Linked DNA regions of Desulfobacula toluolica Tol2. The main gene of each other region encodes a partner of the protein of the gene in region 2 in a complex. Links are inferred from orthologs where the notes say so. Each region holds a gene or a part of one and is shown on either strand. Other genes may lie near its edges.

What was found.
Region 1: the proteins of secA (region 2) and secY are in contact, whole or in part, in a crystal structure (PDB 3DIN), measured with the Thermotoga maritima proteins. The link is inferred for Desulfobacula toluolica Tol2 from one-to-one orthologs. Residues at the interface, in WP_004082002.1 of Thermotoga maritima: Glu261, Ala262, Arg263, Lys300, Ala301, Arg302, Thr303, Ile304, Ile305, Leu323, Tyr324, Asp325, Pro326, Val329, Ser330, Tyr333, Ile336, Lys340, Phe345, Val349, Glu363, Phe364, Tyr374, Ser375, Gly376, Gly377, Glu393, Ile395, Thr482, Ser483; in WP_004081795.1 of Thermotoga maritima: Glu108, Gly109, Glu110, Glu111, Ala236, Glu237, Arg238, Arg239, Ile240, Thr241, Ile242, Gln243, Tyr244, Ala245, Arg246, Arg247, Val248, Thr249, Gly250, Arg251, Arg252, Val253, Tyr254, Gly256, Ala257, Ser258, Thr259, Tyr260, Leu261, Pro262.

What each region holds. Positions count from the first base shown.
Region 1 is NC_018645.1:4,055,299-4,064,988, forward strand. Bases 618-3,423 are described here. They hold secY (preprotein translocase subunit SecY), read right to left. Parts: upstream 2,778-3,423; coding sequence 1,458-2,777; downstream 618-1,457. Other genes in these bases: rpsK (30S ribosomal protein S11), read right to left, coding at 618-633; rpsM (30S ribosomal protein S13), read right to left, coding at 660-1,028; rpmJ (50S ribosomal protein L36), read right to left, coding at 1,041-1,154; infA (translation initiation factor IF-1), read right to left, coding at 1,204-1,422; rplO (50S ribosomal protein L15), read right to left, coding at 2,809-3,243. Also shown: rpsD (30S ribosomal protein S4), read right to left, coding at 1-207; more of rpsK, read right to left, coding at 238-617; more of rpmD, read right to left, coding at 3,424-3,427; rpsE (30S ribosomal protein S5), read right to left, coding at 3,442-3,921; rplR (50S ribosomal protein L18), read right to left, coding at 3,953-4,321; rplF (50S ribosomal protein L6), read right to left, coding at 4,342-4,884; rpsH (30S ribosomal protein S8), read right to left, coding at 4,901-5,299; TOL2_RS24375 (type Z 30S ribosomal protein S14), read right to left, coding at 5,354-5,581; rplE (50S ribosomal protein L5), read right to left, coding at 5,559-6,098; rplX (50S ribosomal protein L24), read right to left, coding at 6,120-6,449; rplN (50S ribosomal protein L14), read right to left, coding at 6,477-6,845; rpsQ (30S ribosomal protein S17), read right to left, coding at 6,862-7,122; rpmC (50S ribosomal protein L29), read right to left, coding at 7,140-7,337; rplP (50S ribosomal protein L16), read right to left, coding at 7,339-7,749; rpsC (30S ribosomal protein S3), read right to left, coding at 7,772-8,422; rplV (50S ribosomal protein L22), read right to left, coding at 8,435-8,773; and 2 more genes. UniProt on the Escherichia coli protein: The central subunit of the protein translocation channel SecYEG. Consists of two halves formed by TMs 1-5 and 6-10.
Region 2 is NC_018645.1:3,541,310-3,551,284, reverse strand. The notes cover bases 4,034-7,124. They hold secA (preprotein translocase subunit SecA), read right to left. Parts: upstream 6,795-7,124; coding sequence 4,272-6,794; downstream 4,034-4,271. Other genes in these bases: TOL2_RS16025 (M23 family metallopeptidase), read right to left, coding at 6,927-7,124; clpS (ATP-dependent Clp protease adapter ClpS), read right to left, coding at 4,034-4,258. In the rest of the region: TOL2_RS16055 (nitroreductase family protein), read right to left, coding at 1-490; TOL2_RS16050 (FxsA family protein), read right to left, coding at 509-904; aat (leucyl/phenylalanyl-tRNA--protein transferase), read right to left, coding at 987-1,688; ATP-dependent Clp protease ATP-binding subunit ClpA, read right to left, coding at 1,689-3,947; more of clpS, read right to left, coding at 3,950-4,033; more of TOL2_RS16025, read right to left, coding at 7,125-7,853; argC (N-acetyl-gamma-glutamyl-phosphate reductase), read right to left, coding at 7,902-8,939; TOL2_RS16015 (macro domain-containing protein), read right to left, coding at 9,041-9,496; TOL2_RS16010 (NUDIX hydrolase), read left to right, coding at 9,942-9,975. UniProt on the Escherichia coli protein: Required for protein export, interacts with the SecYEG preprotein conducting channel.

The DNA.
Region 1 (9,690 bases), 510 kb from region 2 along the record:
AATTCCGTAAAGCCTTCTGACTTTTTGTTTTTCTCTGAGCTGAATCCCGTAATCTGACAATTTACTTCTTCTTTGCCCATGCTGTCCGGGGGGATAGCCTCTTCTATCAAAACTGCATTTATCTGAAAAGCATCTGTCGCCTTTCAAAAAAAGTTTCATATTTTCGCGTCTGCATTGTCGGCAAACAGAACCTCTATAACGTGACAATGTTTTTTCTCCTTTATCAAACGAGTATTCTTATACCCTTCTTCTTTTTGGCGGACGGCATCCATTATGAGGAACCGGGGTAACATCTTTGATCATGGATATATTGAATCCAAGCGCATGCAAGGCTCTTAAAGCAGATTCCCTACCAGGCCCCGGGCCTTTAACAAATACACCGATATTTTTCATACCGTGTTCCATTGCTTTGGCACCTGCATCTTCTGCAACCAGTTTTGCGGCAAATGGAGTGCTTTTTCTTGAGCCTTTAAATCCCTGCATACCAGCACTTGACCATGAAATAGTGTTTCCGTTTTCATCGGCAATGGTAACGATTGTATTATTAAAAGTGGATTGAATATGAACAATGCCGGTAGAAATGTTCTTTCTAACCCGTTTTTTGGACACAACTTTTTTAGACTTTTTTGCCATAATTAATAGTACCTTTTTAGATTATCCTACTTTTTCTTTTTAACCGCAGTCCTTTTTGGACCTTTTCGTGTTCTGGCGTTTGTACTGGTTCGCTGACCATGACAGGGAAGGCCTTTACGATGACGTAACCCTCTGTAACAACCTAAATCCATAAGCCTTTTAATATTCATGGACACTTCACTTCTAAGTTCACCTTCAACCTTATACTCAGCATCAATGACTTTTCTTATCTCATTAACCTGTTCTTCTGTAAGGTCATTTGCCTTTGTAGTAGGATCAATACCTGTTTTTGCAAGTATTAGCTTTGATCTGCTTGCACCTATTCCATAGATATAGGTTAAAGCTATCCAAGCATGCTTATCTCTTGGTAAATCTACTCCTGCGATACGTGCCAAATTTCTTCCCCCCTATCCCTGCCGCTGTTTATGGCGTTTATTAATACAAATCACTCTTATGACACCACGTCTTTTTATAACTTTACAATCTCTGCAGATTTTTTTTACAGATGCTCTGACTTTCATCCATTTACTCCTAATCTAATATTTTTATATCTTAAATAAAATATAATATTTATTTATATCTATATGTAATCCTTCCCCGACTTAAATCATAAGGTGAAATTTCAACCGTCACCCTGTCTCCTGGTAAGATCTTAATAAAATGCATTCTCATTTTGCCTGAAATATGAGCAAGCAGTACATGCTTGTTTTCCAGCTCAACTCTGAACATGGCATTTGGTAATGTTTCAAGTACTTTCCCGTCAACTTTGATGGGTTCTTCTTTTGCCATAATCTTATTAATCTCCTTTAGTTTTAGTGTTCAAATCAGGATCTGCCTTTTATTCTCTTGGCACCGGATCTTCCCAGAAATCCGTCATAATTACCTGTAATCAAATGGGACTCTATCTGGGAAATGGTATCAATTGACACCCCCACAACAATCAAAAGGGCCGTACCCCCAAAATAAAACGGAATATTAAACTTGCTCATTAAAAAGGTTGGCAGAACGCACACGGCAGACACATAAATTGCTCCACCTACAGTAATGCGGGTCAACACTTTATCAATGTATTCGGATGTTCTTTTCCCCGGCCTGATACCCGGAATATAACCACCATTTTTTTTCATATTTTCAGCAACATCTTCAGGATTAAACTGTACAGCGGTGTAAAAAAAACAAAAGAAAATAATAAATCCTATATAAAGAAGATAGTACCAAATTGTTCCAGGGCTGAACATTGCCGCTACGGTTTTCATAATCGGCAAATTGATAAATTGTGCCAAAGTCGTAGGAAACATAATAATGGAAGAAGCAAAAATAGGCGGGATTACACCGGCTGTATTTATTTTAAGCGGAAGATGAGAAGTTTGTCCTCCATACATTTTCCGCCCCACAACACGTTTTGCATAATGCACGGGTATGCGCCGCTGCGCCTGTTCCATATATATAATTGCAGCAATAACAATCACCATGAGAACAATAAGAATAATTATCGCAAAAATCCCCATTTCACCAGTTGTCATAAGTCGTATTGTATTACCCATCGCTATCGGCATCCTTGCAACAATACCTGCAAAAATAATCAGGGAAATTCCATTTCCTATTCCTCTTTCGGTAATCTGCTCTCCCAACCACATGATAAATGAAGTCCCGGCTGTCAGTGTTATAATGGTAACAAGCCTGAATCCCCATCCCGGGTATGGAACAATTGCAATACCTGCAGGTGAGGTCATGGATTCAAGACCAACACTGATGCCCAAGCCCTGGATAATACTCAGAACCACTGTTCCATATCTTGTATACTGAGTTTTCTTTTTTCGGCCCGCATCGCCCTCTTTTTTAAGTTGTTCAAGGTGTGGTACAACAACTGTCATCAGCTCTAAAATAATCGAAGCACTGATATAAGGCATAATCCCTAATGCAAATATGGAAAGCCTTTCCAATGCACCCCCTGAAAACATATTAAACATGGAAAACAAGGTGCCCTCGGCAGAAGCAAAGAAAGAAGCCAGTGCAGCTCCGTTAACCCCGGGTGTTGGGACATGGATACCGATACGGTAAACAAAAAGCAATGCGAGTGTAATAAAAATCTTTCTTTTAAGCTCAGGAAGTTTAAAAAGATTCTGGTAACTATTCTCGATCATTTATTGGTTCCTTACATCACTTCTGATAAGGTTATTCTATTGTTCCACCGACAGATTCAATTTTTTCTTTGGCAGTTTTGGAAACCAGAATATTTTTCAAGAAAAATTTCTTTGTTGTTTCACCATTACCAAGAAGTTTAACACCGTCAACACGACCTTTTACCATTCCGGCTTCTCTGAGGGCATCCATATCAATAATTGCACCGTCCTCAAATCTATCCAAATCTGTTACATTTAAGACTGCATTGTTTGTTTTAAATATATTGAAGAATCCCCTTTTGGGAAGTCTTCTGTAAATCGGCATCTGGCCGCCTTCAAATCCCGGCCTGACACTGCCGCCGGATCTTGCTTTAAGGCCTTTATGGCCGCGGGTACTTGTTTTGCCCATTCCCGAACCAGGACCTCTTCCGACTTTTTTCCTGTTTTTTCTGGAACCTGGTGCAGGTGCTAAATCATGAAGTTGCATATTACACCTCCTCTACTTTCACAAGGTGAGACACTTTTTTAACCTGTCCCAGGATAACCGGATCAGCATTATGTTCAACCGTATAATTCATTTTTTTTATACCCAGAGAACGAATAATCCGACCGTGTTTTGCCGGTCTTCCTATTGTGCTTCTGATTTGCGTAATTCTAATTTTACCAGCCATTTTTCACAACCTCATTATATATCTTCAGGTCTAAGTCCACGACGCTTTGCGACTTCTTGCTTTGTACATAAAGATTGAAGCCCTGCCATTGTAGCTCTAACAATATTCTGGGTGTTATGTGTTCCGATACATTTTGTCAGGATATCGGTTACACCGACGGCCTCAAGGACGGCACGAATTCCACCGCCAGCAATCAAACCTGTACCAGGAGAAGCCGGTTTAAGCAATACTCGGCCTGCACCTGCTTTACCAATAACTTCAAAAGGAACAGTACCGTCAAGTAATGAAATTTTGACCATATTTCTTTTTGCTTTTTCCAGGCCTTTTTTGATAGCTTCCGGTACTTCCGTTGCTTTTCCCAGACCATACCCGACACTGCCTTCTCCGTCACCAACCACAACAAGTGCGCTGAAGCTGAAATTTCTACCACCTTTTACAACTTTTGCAACACGATTGATTCTGACGACTTTATCTATTAATCCACTATCTTCCATCTGCTGTCTTGCCAAGGGTATTCCTCCTTAATTAGAAAATCAATCCGGCTTCGCGAGCTCCGTCTGAAAGCGCTTTGATGCGGCCATGATATAAAAATCCATTTCTATCCAGAACTACTTTTGTAATTCCTTTATCAAGAGCTCTCTTGCCGATAAGGATTCCGATTGCCTTTGCAATCTCAGCCTTTTTACCCTCTGCCTTATTTTCATTAAATTCTTTATCAAGTGTAGATGCAGATACAAGTGTAATCCGATCAGTATCATCAATGATCTGAGCATAAATATGTTTTGAACTTCTGAATACACTCAATCTTGGTCGATCCTGGTTACCAAGAATATTTTTCCTGATTCTTTTTTTTCTTTTAAGCCTTGATATAAGCCTTGGTGATGTATTTCCCATAATCTTTATACTCCCGCCTTTTAATCTTTACCAGCAGTCTTACCGGCTTTTCTAATGATTCTTTCGTCCGAATACATTATGCCTTTACCTTTGTAAGGCTCAGGAGGTCTAAGATCTCTTATATTTGCCGCCACCTGGCCAAGAAGCTCCTTATCTATACCTGTCAAAATAATTTGCGTATTCTTTTCAACAGTCGCCTGGATTCCATCAGGAATTTTAAAATCGACCGGATTGGAATAGCCTACATTGAGTATAAGACTGTTGCCTTTTGTTTCTGCACGATAACCAATACCGGAAAGGAGAAGTTGCTTTTCATAACCGGCAGTAACACCGGTTACCATATTGGATATAAGGGACCTGAACAACCCTTGCAAAGCCACTTTTTTCTTATCACTTGTATCTGTAGTTACCATTACAAAACCATCATTCATTTCAAGTTCAATGGCCGGATGCAATTGTCGCTCAAGATTACCTTTGGGTCCTTTAACAGAAATCATATCACCCTTCAGGGCGAACTGGACCTTATCTGGAAGCTGAACCGGCTGTTTTCCTATTCTAGACATATATATTACTCCTGTACTACCATACGTTACAAAGAATTTCACCGCCGACGTTCGCTTCAATGGCCTGCTTATCCGTCATCAACCCTTTTGAGGTTGAAACAATTGATATGCCCAGCCCATTTAAAACCGGCTTAATTTGTTTTGATTTACTGTAAACCCTGCAGGACGGTTTACTCACTCTTTTTATTCCAAAAATTGTGGGCTGTCCTTCAGACACATATTTTAAATAAACACGAAGAACTCCTTGCGTTTCATTTTCAAGGAATTTAAAATCCTTTATATATCCTTGTTCTTTCAGCACCCGCACCATTTTCAATTTAATTTTTGATCCGGGGATATCCACTTTAGCAAACCCTGCTTTACCACCATTTCTTATGATTGTCAGCATGTCTGCAATTGGATCACTAGTTGCCATTTGAAATCTCCTTAAAATCCGCTGATATAATTTTTTTGTGTTAAAATTTGCTGGTTACCAACTTGATTTGGTAACTCCGGGAAGTTTACCTTCTGACGCAAGTCCCCTGAAACAAATTCTGCAAATACCAGCTTTTCTAATAAACCCTCTTGGTCTACCGCATAAGGGGCATCTGTTGTATGAACGTACTGAAAACTTTGGTTTTCTCTGCGCCTTTACGATTAAAGCTTTTTTAGCCAAGCTTTCCTCCTTAAGATCCTTAGTTTTTGAAAGGCATCCCAAAAAATTTCAGGAGCGCCTTGCCTTCCTCATCGGTTTTAGCTGTCGTCACAACTGTAATATTAAGACCCTTGATACTGTCGGTCTTATCATAGTCAATTTCAGGGAATATAATATGCTCGGTAATACCAAGAGTATAATTACCCCTGCCATCAAAAGCCTTTCCGGATATCCCTCTAAAGTCCCTGACACGTGGTAAAGCGATATTTACAAGCCGATCAAAAAAATCGTACATTTTTTGACGGCGCAGGGTAACCTTGCACCCAATAGGCAAATCAGCACGAAGCTTAAAATTTGCAATCGGTTTTTTTGCTCTTGTAATTACCGGTTTCTGACCGGCGATCAACGCCAGTTCGGCGGCTGCAGGATCAACGATCTTTGGATTTCTGACCGCTTCGCCAAGCCCCATGTTTAAAACGATTTTTTCCAGCTTAGGTACCTGTAATTCATTTTTATAATTAAAAGTTTCCTTGAGCTTGGGCACAACCTCGTTATGATACTTTTCCTTAAGAGTTGCCATCTATTCTCTCCGCCTTTGGTCTTATGAATCTATCTGCTGACTGCATTTCTTGCAGATTCTGACCCGTTTTCCATCTTCCAATAATTTCATTCCAATTCTTGTCGGCTTTACACATGAGTTGCACATAATCATGAGATTGGAAATATGAATCGGCATGGTTTTTTCAACAATACCACCTTGTGGATTTGCCTGCGTTGGCCTTTGATGAACCTTAACGACATTAATATTTTCAACAACGACCCGATTTGTCTTTTTAACGACCTTCAGTACTTTACCGATCTTTCCCTTATCTTTACCGGTCAGCACTTTAACCTTATCATCTTTTTTCAGTCTAATTTTTATTGCTTCCATAAGATTTTTTCTCCAATAACCTGATTGTTAAAGCACATCAGGAGCCAGAGAGACGATTTTCATAAATCTTTTTGCCCTTAACTCTCTTGCCACCGGACCAAAAATACGTGTACCAACCGGTTCGTTTGATTTAGATAAAATTACAGCTGAATTATCATCAAATCTGATCATTGAGCCATCAGGCCGGGATATTTCTTTTTTGGTTCTGACAATAACGGCCTGAACAATATCCCCTTTGCTGACTTTTGCATTGGGTATTGCTTCTTTAACAGAGCAGGTGATAATATCGCCAATGCTGGCATATCGTCTTTTGGATCCGCCAAGTACCTTTATGCAGTACAGTTCCTTTGCACCGGAGTTGTCTGCTACAGTTAATCTAGTTTCACTCTGAATCATTTCTCAACTCCCTTAATCAAACAGCTCTTTTAACGACTTCACTTATCCTGAAACGTTTCAGCTTGCTCAAAGGCCTGGTTTCGATGATTTTAACCGTATCACCGATTCTGCATTCATTTGTCTCATCATGAGCATGGTATTTTTTATATCGTTTCATATATTTTTTATAAATCTTGTGTTGAACAAATCTTTCGACCTGAACAACCACTGATTTATCCATTTTATCCGATACAATAAGACCAATCAGCTCTCTTTTATTTTTTTGAATATTTTCCATAGTAATATCTTCGCAAATTAGCTAATGTTTACATTCATTTCATTGGATATCGTGTAAAGCCTTGCAATATCCTTTTTGACATTGGAAAGTGTTGCTGTATTCTCAAGCTGCCCGACATCATTCTGAAAGCGAAGATTAAAAAGCTCTTTTTTTAATTCACCAAGCTTTTCTTTAATCTGATCTGCTCCCATCTCTCTGATTTCACTAACTTTCATTTTATTTACTCCTTTCCACAAAACGAGTTTTCACGGAAAGTTTTCTGGCAGCGAGCTTCATGGCTTCTTTGGCAACTTCTCTTGGTATACCTTCCATTTCATAAAGAATTTTGCCGGGTTTCACCCTGGCTACCCAGGCATCCGTAGCACCTTTACCTTTACCCATCCTGACTTCTGCCGGTTTTTTTGTAACCGGATGATCAGGAAAAAATCGAATCCAGCTTTTTCCTGCTCTTTTAGCGTGACGGGTCAATGCAACCCTGGCTGCTTCAATCTGTCTTGCATTAACATAACCGCATTCAATTGCCTGTAGACCGAAGTCACCAAAGCTTAAGGTATTTCCCCTGTCTGGTGAACCCTTTGTCCTGCCGCGAAACTGTTTACGGAATTTTACATTTTTTGGACTAAGCATTTTTTATTTCTCCTAATCACCTCTATTTAACCAACGCTTGTTCACCGGGACTTAATACTTCGCCTTTAAATACAAAAGTTTTAATTCCAATGGCTCCGTATGTGGTTCTTGCTTCGGTAAAACCGTAATCAACATCAGCCCTTAAGGTGTGAAGAGGAATACGGCCTTCTTTGTACCATTCCGTCCGAGCCATTTCAGCACCACCAAGACGACCGGCACAAATAATTTTTATTCCTTTTGCACCAAACCGCATGGCCGAAGACACACTTCGTTTCATGGCTCTTCGAAATGCAATTCTTCTCTCAAGTTGAAGTGCAATATTCTCCGCTACCAACTGAGCATCAATTTCAGGGCGCCGGACTTCTTTGATATCAATCAACACCGCAGGTTCAAGCATTTTCTCAAGTTCCTGCTTAAGAAGGGCAATCTCCGACCCTTTCTTGCCGATTATTATACCTGGTCTTGCCGCAAAAACCCTGAGTCGAATCTGTTTGGAAAAACGTTCGATTTCTATTTTTGAAATACCTGCATGAAAGAGTTTCTTTTTTAAAAATTTTCTGACTTTAAAATCTTCTTCAACAAAAGAGGCATAATCTTTGTCTGCATACCATCTGGAATCCCAAGTCCTGATAATGCCTAACCTTAAACTGGTAGGATGTACTTTCTGGCCCAAGCTTATTTCCTCCTATTTGTCAGTTTCTTCAACAATAACTGTTAAATGACTGCTTCGTTTCAAAATTCTGGCTGCTCTACCCCTGGCTCTCGGCCTGAACCGTTTCATGGTCGGCCCGTGATCAACAAAAATATTCTTGACAACCAGTTTATCCACATCCAGTTCATTGTTATGCTCGGCATTTGCAACAGCTGATTGCAAGGTTTTATAAATAATACCTGCAGCTTTGAGCGGCATGAATTTTAACAATGTCAGCGCTTGTCCGGCATTTTTACCTTTTACTTCAGCAATGGGCAACCTAAGCTTAAATGGTGAAATTCTTGTATGTCTTGTAGTTGCTTTAACTTCCATATCAATATCCTTTAATCAAACAAGAGCTTATCTCTTGGATTTTTTATCTCCTGCATGCCCCCAGAAAGTTCTTGTAGGTGAAAATTCACCAAGCTTATGTCCGACCATATTTTCAGAAACAAAAACCGGTATGAATTTTTTACCGTTATGCACAGCAAATGTGACACCGACCATTTCAGGGAATATAGTGGATCTGCGTGACCAGGTCTTGATAACTTTGTTACGTGTGGATTTACTTGCTTCCAGCACTTTTTTTAAAAGCTGAGGTGCAATGTAGGGACCTTTTTTTAATGATCTTGGCATAATTTACCACCTATTTATTTTCTCTTAGCTCTTCTTTTAACAATGTACTGATCTGTTCTTGCACTCTTCCTGGTTCGCTTACCTTTTGTTGGAATACCCCAAGGCGTACAGGGCTGTCTACCACCGGAGGATCTTCCTTCACCACCGCCCATGGGATGATCAACCGGGTTCATGGCAACTCCTCGAACAGACGGTCTTCTTCCCATCCATCTGCTTCGACCGGCTTTACCGATCTTAACATCACCATGCTTTTCATTACCCACTCTGCCAATCGTAGCCTTGCATTTCAGGTGAACCATTCTTACTTCACCAGAGGGAAGAAGAACCTGCGCATAACTGCCTTCTTTTGCCATAAGCCGTGCATATGCACCTGCGCTTCTGACAATCTGTCCACCTTTATTTTGTTTCAATTCGATATTATGTATTCTTGTACCCGTTGGAATATCCTCAAGCGGCATGCAATTACCAGGTTTTATATCAGCGCCGGATCCTGTTTCAAGAATATCGCCGACCGCCACATCCAGAGGAGCCAGGATATACCTTTTTTCACCATCTGCATAAACCAGAAGAGCAATTCTTGCACTCCTGTTCGGATCATATTCAATGGCAGATAC
Region 2 (9,975 bases):
AGGAATCTTTTGCATGGCCTTTTTTTGTTTCATCAGGATAACCAATGGCAATGATGGATTCAACCAATATCGTATCTTGTGTAAGGTTTAAAAGTTCTTTGATATAAGTCTCCGCAGTTTTGGAATCGTTATAATCTCTTTTTCTGATTTGTATCCAGCAACTGCCAAGGCCAAGGTCATGTGCTGCCAGATGGATAAAGACAGACGCAATGGATGCATCTTCAATCCAGACATCACTTTTGGATGCATCACCGCAGACCAGAATTCCAAGGGCAGCTTCTTTTAAAAATCCTGCACCGTGGGGTTTTGCTTTGGAAAGTTTTTCAAGCAGGATTTTATCGTCAATAACAATAAATTTCAAAGGGTTTATGCTTCTTGAGGAAGGAGATCTCAAGGCAGCTTCAATCAGTGTGTTTATTTTTTCTTTTTCAACGGGTTTGTCTTTGAATTTTCGGATACTTCTTCTGTCGTTAATCAGATTTAAAAACATTGGTGATTCCTCCCGGGATTAATGAAAACGGGTAATATTAATATTGTTTTGCAATTGCATCTCATCGAATTTTTTTCTTGCCATTTGTTTGAATTTATTTCGTGTCACAGGCCATAACAAGAGTAATCCAAACACATCGGTGATAAGTCCGGGGGTTAACAGTACGACACCTGCAATGAATATAATAACGGCATCAACCAATTCTTCGGCCGGCATAAGTCCCTGTTGCAGGTTCATCTTAAGTTTAATCATGGTATTCATGCCTTCTATTCTGGCAAACCAGGCTCCTAAAAATCCTGTCAGGATAACCAGTAAAATGGTATTGAACCCTCCAATGACGGTTCCGACTTTTATTAAGAGATAAAGTTCAATAACTGGGATCAGGGTAAAACATAAAAACAGTTTTAAAAGCATTTCTTTGGGCTCCTTATTTTGGGGGCTAATATATCTCACATAATGGTACTGAAACCTTTTTTGTCAAGTTTTTGACAATACGTTAAAGTACTGTGAGACAGGCACCCGGACTCCAGATGTTTTTGATATCTTCTCTTTTAACAGATTTATTGATGATACCAAGGAAAGAATTTCTGGAAATTTCAGTGGCTCCCATTCTAAGCAGGTGACTGGTTGTAACCTGACAGTCAATCAGGTCAAAACAAAATTTTTTTAAATGGGTTGCAAGTGCAACCAGAGCAATTTTGGACGCATCACTTTCAAAAGAAAACATGGATTCACCGAAAAAAGATCCGCCAAGGCAGACACCATACAATCCGCCGACTAATTTGTCTTCTCGAAAGGTTTCAACGGAATGAGCATATCCCAGTGTGTGAAGCTTTATATAAGCATCTATCATTTCATCTATAAGCCAGGTGCCTTCGGGTTCATGTTTGCGTGGTTTTGCACAGGCGGTAATGGTTTGTTCAAATGCAGAGTCAACTCTGATATTAAAGAGATTTTTCTTTATTTTCTTTTTCAGGCTTTTTGAAATATTGATGTCTTGGGGAAATAGTACAAGCCGTGGATCAGGGGACCACCATAAAATAGGTTCATCTTGTGAAAACCATGGAAATATTCCGTTTTCATAGGCAAGCAGCAGTCTTTTGGTCGAAAGATCTCCCCCGATGCATAAAAGGCCGTCAGACCTTGCAAGCCAGGCCGGGGGAAAATCTAATTTTTTTGATAATCTGAAAAGGGGCATTCAGCTTTTATATGTAAAATTCAGCTTGTTATTTCTGAGACCAATGGATATTTTACCCCCTTTTTCCAGACTGCCGAAAAGAATTTCATCTGTGAGTCTGTCTTTTATTCTGGTCTGGATAAGTCTATCCAAAGGTCTGGCACCAAACTTGGGATCATAGCCTTCTTTTGCAAGAAATGTTCGAACTTTTGCCGAATAAGTCAAGGTAATATTTTTAATTTTTAGCATGGATTTAAGTTCTGTCATGTTCTTGTCAACAATCATTTCCATAACCTTGAGGGACAGATGATTAAACTGGACAATACCGTCAAGCCGGTTTCTAAATTCAGGGCTGAATGTTGTTTCAACAGCTTTTAATCCCTTTGAATCCATATCTGATAACTGGGAGCCGAATCCAATGGCGTTAGAACTCATTTCCCTTGCACCTGCATTAGAGGTCATAATTATGATAACATTCCTGAAATCTGCTGATTTGCCGTTGTTATCTGTCAGGGTTGCATAATCCATTACCTGTAAAAGTATATTATACAGATCCATATGGGCTTTTTCAATTTCATCCAGCAAAAGAACACAGTGGGGTGATTTTCTGATGCCGTCAGTCAAAATTCCGCCCTGATCAAATCCGATATATCCCGGTGGGGCACCGATCAGCCTGGAAACAGCATGTTTTTCCATGTATTCGCTCATGTCGAATCTTAAAAATTCTATCCCCAGTTGATAGGCAAGTTGTTTTGCCACTTCTGTTTTACCCACGCCTGTGGGTCCCATGAAGAGGAACGAGCCAATAGGACGATCCGGGGCTGCCAATCCGGCTCTTGACCGTTTGATGGATGTGGTCAGGGTTTGGATGGCATCATCTTGTCCAAATATGACTTTAAACAGTTTTTTGGGCAGGGATTCCAGGTTGGCTTTGTCTGTCGATGTAACGCTTGTGACCGGCACTTTGGCAATTTTTGCAACAATGTTTTCTATATCTTTGGGGCTGACTATTTTTCGATGCCCCTTGCCTTTTAACCGAAGATAGGCTCCTGTTTCATCAATTACATCAATGGCTTTGTCCGGCAGGAACCGGTCATTGATATATTTGTCAGAAAGATAGGCCGCAGCTTCAATGGTTTCTGCCGGGTAGGTCAGGCCGTGGTGTTCTTCGTATAAAGTTTTCAGTCCGGTCAATATTTGAGTGGTTTCCTCAAGGGAAGGTTCCGGTACTTCAATTTTTTCAAATCTTCTTGAAAAAGCCCGGTCTTTTTCAAAATGATTCTTATATTCTTCATAGGTTGTGGTGCCGATGCATTTAATATCTCCGGAAGAAAGAGCCGGTTTTAAAATGTTTGAGGCATCCATTGAACCGCTGGTGGTAGCACCTGCACCGACCACCGTATGGATCTCATCAATGATCAGTAAAGCGTTTTCCTTTGCTTCAAGAGCATTGATAACATCTTTGAGCCTTTGTTCAAAATCACCCCGGTATTTTGTTCCGGCCAGAAGAGTTCCCATATCAAGGGAGAACAATTCGCAATTTTCCAGCAGATCCGGCACTTCCTTGTTGTTTATTTTCAAAGCAAGTCCTTCTGCAATAGCGGTTTTTCCAACGCCGGGATCTCCAACAAGGATAGGGTTGTTTTTTCTTCTGCGGCAAAGCACCTGCATAACCCTGTCTGTTTCATCGGCTCTTCCGATGAGGGGATCAATTTTTTTGTCCAATGCCTTTTTCAACAGATCTGTTGTGAAAATTTCCAAAGGATCTTTCTTTGTTTGCCGTTTAGGTTTTATATCTGTCGGTTTGAATATTTTTTGTGAAGGATCCATTGGCGGAGTTGGTTTTTTTACAGGTTCCGACGTATGCGAAATATATTTTAAAACGTCAAGGCGGGTAATTCCTTCAGATTCGAGGTAAAAAGCGGCATGGGAATCTTTTTCCTGGAAAATGGATGCAAGAATATCCCCTAAATTGACTTCGGTTTTTTCAGCGGATCTGGCCTGGTTGATGGCCCGCTGTATCATCCGCTGGAACCCGATGGTCTGCTGTAAAACATATTCTTCTTTGGAATCAATTTTTGTTAATTTTTCATCAAAGAATTTTTCAAGTTCTTCTTTTATCTGTTCAGGACTGCCACCACATTTTTCAATTGTCTGGGCACCTGTTTCATGGTTAAGGATTGCATAAAGAACATGTTCAACACATACATACTCATGCCTTCTTTTCTTTGCTTCCCGTACGGCAAAACCGAGAGCTGTACTGAGTTCTTTGCTTATCATACCTACTCCTTTTCCATAGTGCTTTTTAAAGGAAAGCCTTTATTGCTTGCCAGGTTGTGAACTGTTTCTACTTTGGTTTCTGCGATTTGCCTTGGATAGATACCACAGATTTCCTTTCCCTTATTATGTATATTAAGCATCATTTGCGTTGCTTTTTCAAGTGATTTTCCAAAAACGTTTACAAGAATTTCCACAACAAACTCCATTGTTGTATAATCATCATTATGGAGAATGACCTTATACATGGGCGGCGGGACTTTTTTTGTTCTGGAAGAAACGTCCTCTTTTGTTCTGGAATCAGTGGATGTCATTAATTTTAAACTCCTAACGCATACAACATTTTTTATATTTTTTACCGCTTCCGCAGGGGCAAGGGTCATTTCTTTGTACTTTTCTAGAGGATCTTTTTACGGGTTGTTGTATGCTGGACCCGTCTGAATGGGAAAAAGTAAGATCATCTTGTTCTTTTTTTTTTATGTCCTCTATCTGGGATGAAGTTGATATCCGGATTTTGAATAAAATATCCACTATTTCTTCTTTTACCGTTTCCATCAAACCCTGGAACATATCAAAGCCTTCTTTTCTGTAAATCCGTAAAGGATCCTGCTGTGCATATCCGCGCAGCCCAATACCCTCCTTTAGATGGTCCATGGACAAGAGATGTTCTTTCCACCGGGTATCAACGGTTTGAAGAATGATATGCCGTTCGATTTGTCTTGTGATCTCTTCTCCAATGGATGCTTCTCTTTGGTTGTATATTTCTTTTAATTGCTCAAAAAGATTTTCTGACAGTTGTTGTGCCGTAAAATTATCATCAACTGCAGTTTTAAGTTCAGGGTTAATGTTAAACAATTGTTTGATTCTGTTTTCAAGGCCTTCAATATCCCATTGCCGGATAGGAGTTTTTTCCACGGCAAATTCATCAACAACATCATAAGCTTTGTCTTCAATCATTTCCAAAACAACCGGTTTTAAGTCTTCTTCAAGCAATGCTTTGCGTCTTTGCCGGTAAATGACCTCACGTTGCTGGTTCATTACATCATCATATTCAAGCAGGTGTTTTCTGATTTCAAAGTTATGACCCTCCACCTTTGACTGGGCATTTTCTATGGCTTTGCTGATAAAAGAATGTTCAATATGCTCGCCTTCTTCAATGCCAAGTTTGTCCATAATTGCATGGATTCTGTCTCCGCCGAAGATTCTTAAAATATCATCTTCCAAAGATAGATAGAATCTTGAGGAGCCCGGGTCACCCTGTCTGCCGGAACGGCCTCGAAGCTGGTTGTCGATGCGTCTGGATTCATGGCGTGATGTTCCCAGAATATGGAGTCCGCCAAGCTCTTTAACTCCTTCTCCAAGAACAATATCCGTACCGCGGCCAGCCATGTTGGTGGAAATGGTTACGGCACCTTTTTGGCCTGCATTGGCAACAATTTGGGCCTCTGCTTTATGATGCTTGGCATTTAATACCGTGTGTTTGATACCTCTTTTTTTGAGTTGTTTGCTCATGTCCTCTGAAATATCAATAGAAATAGTTCCCACAAGAACAGGCTGACCTTTTTTGGAAAGCCGTATGATCTCTTCTATGGCAGCAGCATATTTTTCTTTTTTTGTTTTATATATCAGATCAGGATAGTCTTTGCGTATCATTTCCTGGTGGGTTGGGATTACCAGAACATCAAGGTTATATATTTTTTTAAATTCAGCAGCTTCGGTTTCCGCCGTACCTGTCATACCCGATAGTTTGTCATACATCCTGAAAAAATTTTGAAAGGTGATGGAGGCAAGAGTCTGGTTTTCATTTTCAATTTTAACGTTTTCCTTTGCTTCGAGTGCCTGGTGAAGTCCTTCACTATAACGTCTTCCGGTCATCAGCCGCCCTGTAAATTCATCAACAATGATAACCTGATTATTTTTAACAATATAATCCGTATCCCGTTTGAAAATTGTGTGTGCTTTCAGGGCCTGGTTCAAATGATGGAGAAGTTCTATATTTGCAGGATCATAGAGATTGTCCACTTTGAGAAATTTTTCACCCTTTGCAATTCCGTCTTCTGTTAAAGAAACGCTTTTTGATTCTTCATCAAGTGTATAATCAATGTCTTTTTGAAAGGATGGAATAATAGTATTGACCTGGGTATAAAAATGGGTTGACTTTTCACCCGGCCCTGAGATGATAAGCGGTGTTCTGGCTTCATCAATCAGAATGCTGTCAACCTCATCCACAATGGCAAAATTAAGGTCTTTTTGAGCAAGGGAGTCTTTGTCGAATTTCATGTTATCCCTGAGATAATCAAACCCGAATTCATTGTTTGTGCCATAGGTGATGTCCGCACTATAGGCTGTTTTTCTTTCCTGGTCGTCAATGTCATGGAGAATTGCACCCACGTTTAATCCCAGGAAATTATAGATATTAGCCATCCATTCGGCATCCCTTTTGGCCAGGTAATCATTTACCGTAACAATGTGAACCCCTTTTCCTGATAAGGCATTAAGATAGGCTGGAAGGGTGGACATCAATGTCTTTCCTTCACCGGTTTTCATTTCAGCAATGCTTCCATTGTGAAGTGCAATACCCCCAATCAGCTGAACGTCAAAGTGGCGCAGTCCAAGAGTTCTGACAGATGCTTCTCTGACCAGGGCAAATGCTTCTGGTAAAATATCATCCAGTGTTTCTCCGGCTTGCACTCTTTGTTTGAATTCGATTGTTTTGAGTGCAATCTGTTCATCAGATAACCGCTGCATTTGAGGTTCAAGATGATTGATCTGTTCGACAACCGGTTGGAGCTTTTTTAAAATCCGGTCATTATTGGAGCCAAATATTTTCGTAAAAAAATTGAATAGCATTTAATGGGTTACCTATAATTAAAATATGTTTTTATATGTTTCATATGAAAACATATAAGCATTAATCGGGTAAATTAAAACAAAAAATTTCAATTAATTTTGTGTTTTGATAAAGAATAAAAATAATATGGACTAATTCAGAAAGTATTTTAAGGGATTTACAGGCGTGCCATTAAGTCGGACTTCATAATGTACATGGGGACCTGTACTTCTTCCTGTATTGCCTAAAATACCGATGACCTCCCCTCGTTTAATCTCCTGGCCCTGTTTAACCAGAATTTTTTTCAAATGCCCGTATTTGGTGACCCGACCATGACCATGATCAATCATAACCATATTGCCGATATACAGTTTGTGGGCAGCATAGGAAACTCTGCCGTTAGCCGTTGCAACGATGTTTGTCCCGCTTCTGTTTGAGATATCCACTCCGGAATGAAATTCTTTTTGTCCGGTAAAAGGGGATGTCCGATATCCGAATTTGGAAGTGATCCATCCGTCAACCGGTTTTATGGAAGGCGTAGATGCCAGAAGGTTTCTTTTTTGTTCCAGCAATTTAATCAGATTTTCAAAATCAAGCGCTTGTTTCTGGGCAGCCAGATTTGTCTGGTCGGTCTGACGGTGCATTTCACGTATCAGGCTGGTATGTTTTTGCTCCAACGGAATATCCGGGTCAAGCTCATCTTCGGGGATGCCACCGATACCGATTAATCCGCTGGAATCACTGGTTTGCTTGATATCGGCTATAAGCCTTACTTTATCTTCAAATTTAGACAGATTGCAAACCTGTTTTTTTAAAATTTCTATTTCACCTGCAAAGGTCTGAATTTGACTTCTCTGGCTTTTGATTTCATTTTCCTGTTTTATGATGGTGTGATTTAAAACAGTGTTGTTCCATGAGATATTTTTCAATCGGCAGTAGTCGTATCCAATGAAGGCTGCTCCTGCGATTGTAGAAAGTATAATGAGAAGCAGCCCCCCGAATATTGATTTGCGGATAGAAAATTCCCTGATATCAGAAGTGTCGCCGGAATGAAACCATATTTTAATAGCCTTTCTCATTATGCCCTTCTTAGTTAGAATTTTTTTAGATGTCAAGCACAATAATCATTACAAAGGCCCTTGAACCCGATTCAATCCAGTTTCATCATCCAGGCCAAACATGATGTTCATATTTTGAACCGCCTGTCCGGCAGCTCCTTTTAAAAGGTTGTCAATGGCGGAAACCATAATGAGTTGGCGACTTGTTTCATCAAAGTGAATGCCGATATCGCAGCAATTTGTCCCTTTAACATGAGAAATTGCAGGATACATGCCTTTGTTGAGAAGCCTTACAAAAGGTTCATCGCCATAATAGGTGTCATAGGTTTTTCTTATTTTATCCTGGGTTGCAGTGTCAGTTACCCGGGCATAAATTGTTGACATCATTCCTCTTGTCAAGGGCAGAAGGTGAGGCACAAAGGTTATGGAAACCGGCTGCTGTGAGTGCAGGCTTAAAATTTCATTGATTTCCGGTGTATGCCGATGATTCCCAATTTTATAGGGATTGAAGGATTCATTGGCTTCACAAAAATGAGCGGAAAGCGACAGGGAACGTCCTGCACCGCTTACACCTGATTTTGAATCTGAAATAATGCCGGCAGGCTGGATTAATCCCTCCTTTAAAAGAGGAAGCAGTGGCAAGAGAATGCTTGTGGGATAGCAGCCCGGATTGCCCACAAGGTTTGATGTTTTGATTCTGTCTCTGTATAATTCGCTGAGACCATAGACGCTTTGTTTTAAAAGGTCTTTTGAGGTATGTGTCTGGTAGGCTGACTCGTAAGCTGCGACATCTGTAAATCTGTAGTCAGCGGATAAATCAACAACTCTTATGTTATTTCCCAGCATTGTGGGTACATGTTGCATGGAGACTTTGTGCGGTAGTGCTAAAAATATGACGTCTATTTTTTTTGAAAGTGATTTAATATCCAAGTCTTCACAAATAAGGTTTTCAAACCCTCTCATTGAAGGAAAAATATCTGTTAAAGATTTGCCTTTATAGCTGTTGGAAGTGACAGCACACAATTTTGCTTTTGGATGATTGGAAATCAGTTTGACAAGCTCAACTCCTGTATATCCTGATGCTCCTGCAATGCCTACGTTGATCATATGGTTCCTTCTTGTTTGAAACAATTTAAAAGTCTTTTGCTTAGCAAATAGACTAATTTTTTTCAAGAATCAATTTTTTTTTTGAATCAAACTTCATTTTTTTAATGGCTGTATTCTACCAGTGTGTGATCTTCTTCTTTCAGTTCCGTGTTAATAATACCTGATATCACATCCCAGTCTCCTTTTGCCAGTCCTGCACCAATCTTTGGATAGCCGATTCTCTGATTGGGAAACTCTTTTTTTATCCGGGCAAAGAGTTTTTGGACGGCACCATAATCAACCAGAGGGCCAGGGCCTGAAAAATCATATTGGGTATAACCGTTAACAATGGTAAAGCGTTTGCCGTTTCTTGCAATGTGAGCCAAAGAGTATGTCCCCAGCTTTTTTTTGTCTCCTGTTTTTGTCTCCTGATCCGCCTGGTATGCCTCGGGAAAATCATCTCTGATTAATTTTGCAATCCCCGCTCCCATAGTACAAAAGCAGTTACAGCCATGGATGATGACATCAAATCGTCCGGCCAGGGCCAATTGAATCAGGTCTCCTTTTAATATGTTCATTGTTAAATTATCCTCATTTTACACCAAAAAAACTAATGAAGACTCTGGCTTAAAAAACTCACACAGTGACTTTCAGTTTTTGTTGTGGTTAAATCTGGTTATGGGCAAATCCGGGAGAAAGAGTAAGTCTGCCCATTGAAGTTATCTGCAATAAGCTCCTAAAGCTTTTGGGACTATTAGCATATCTGCAATATTTTTCAAGAATTTTATTGGGCGATATTTGGTTTTGCTAAGCAGATCAGGGCAAAAAAATGTAATTTGTAATTATAAAAAATAATATTAATTTAAAAGAAATAGGGTTTATGTATGGCGACATGCGTATGTGTGTAAAAATCTCCATCAAACTTGTAGATGATATATCCCATCTGGCCGGTGCCATTGTAAAAACGAATCATATTGGGTAGTATTTATTTCTTGCATGCTTATTATTTAACAAGGAGTAAATATGAAAATAAATACTGTTAAAAAAATAACGGATT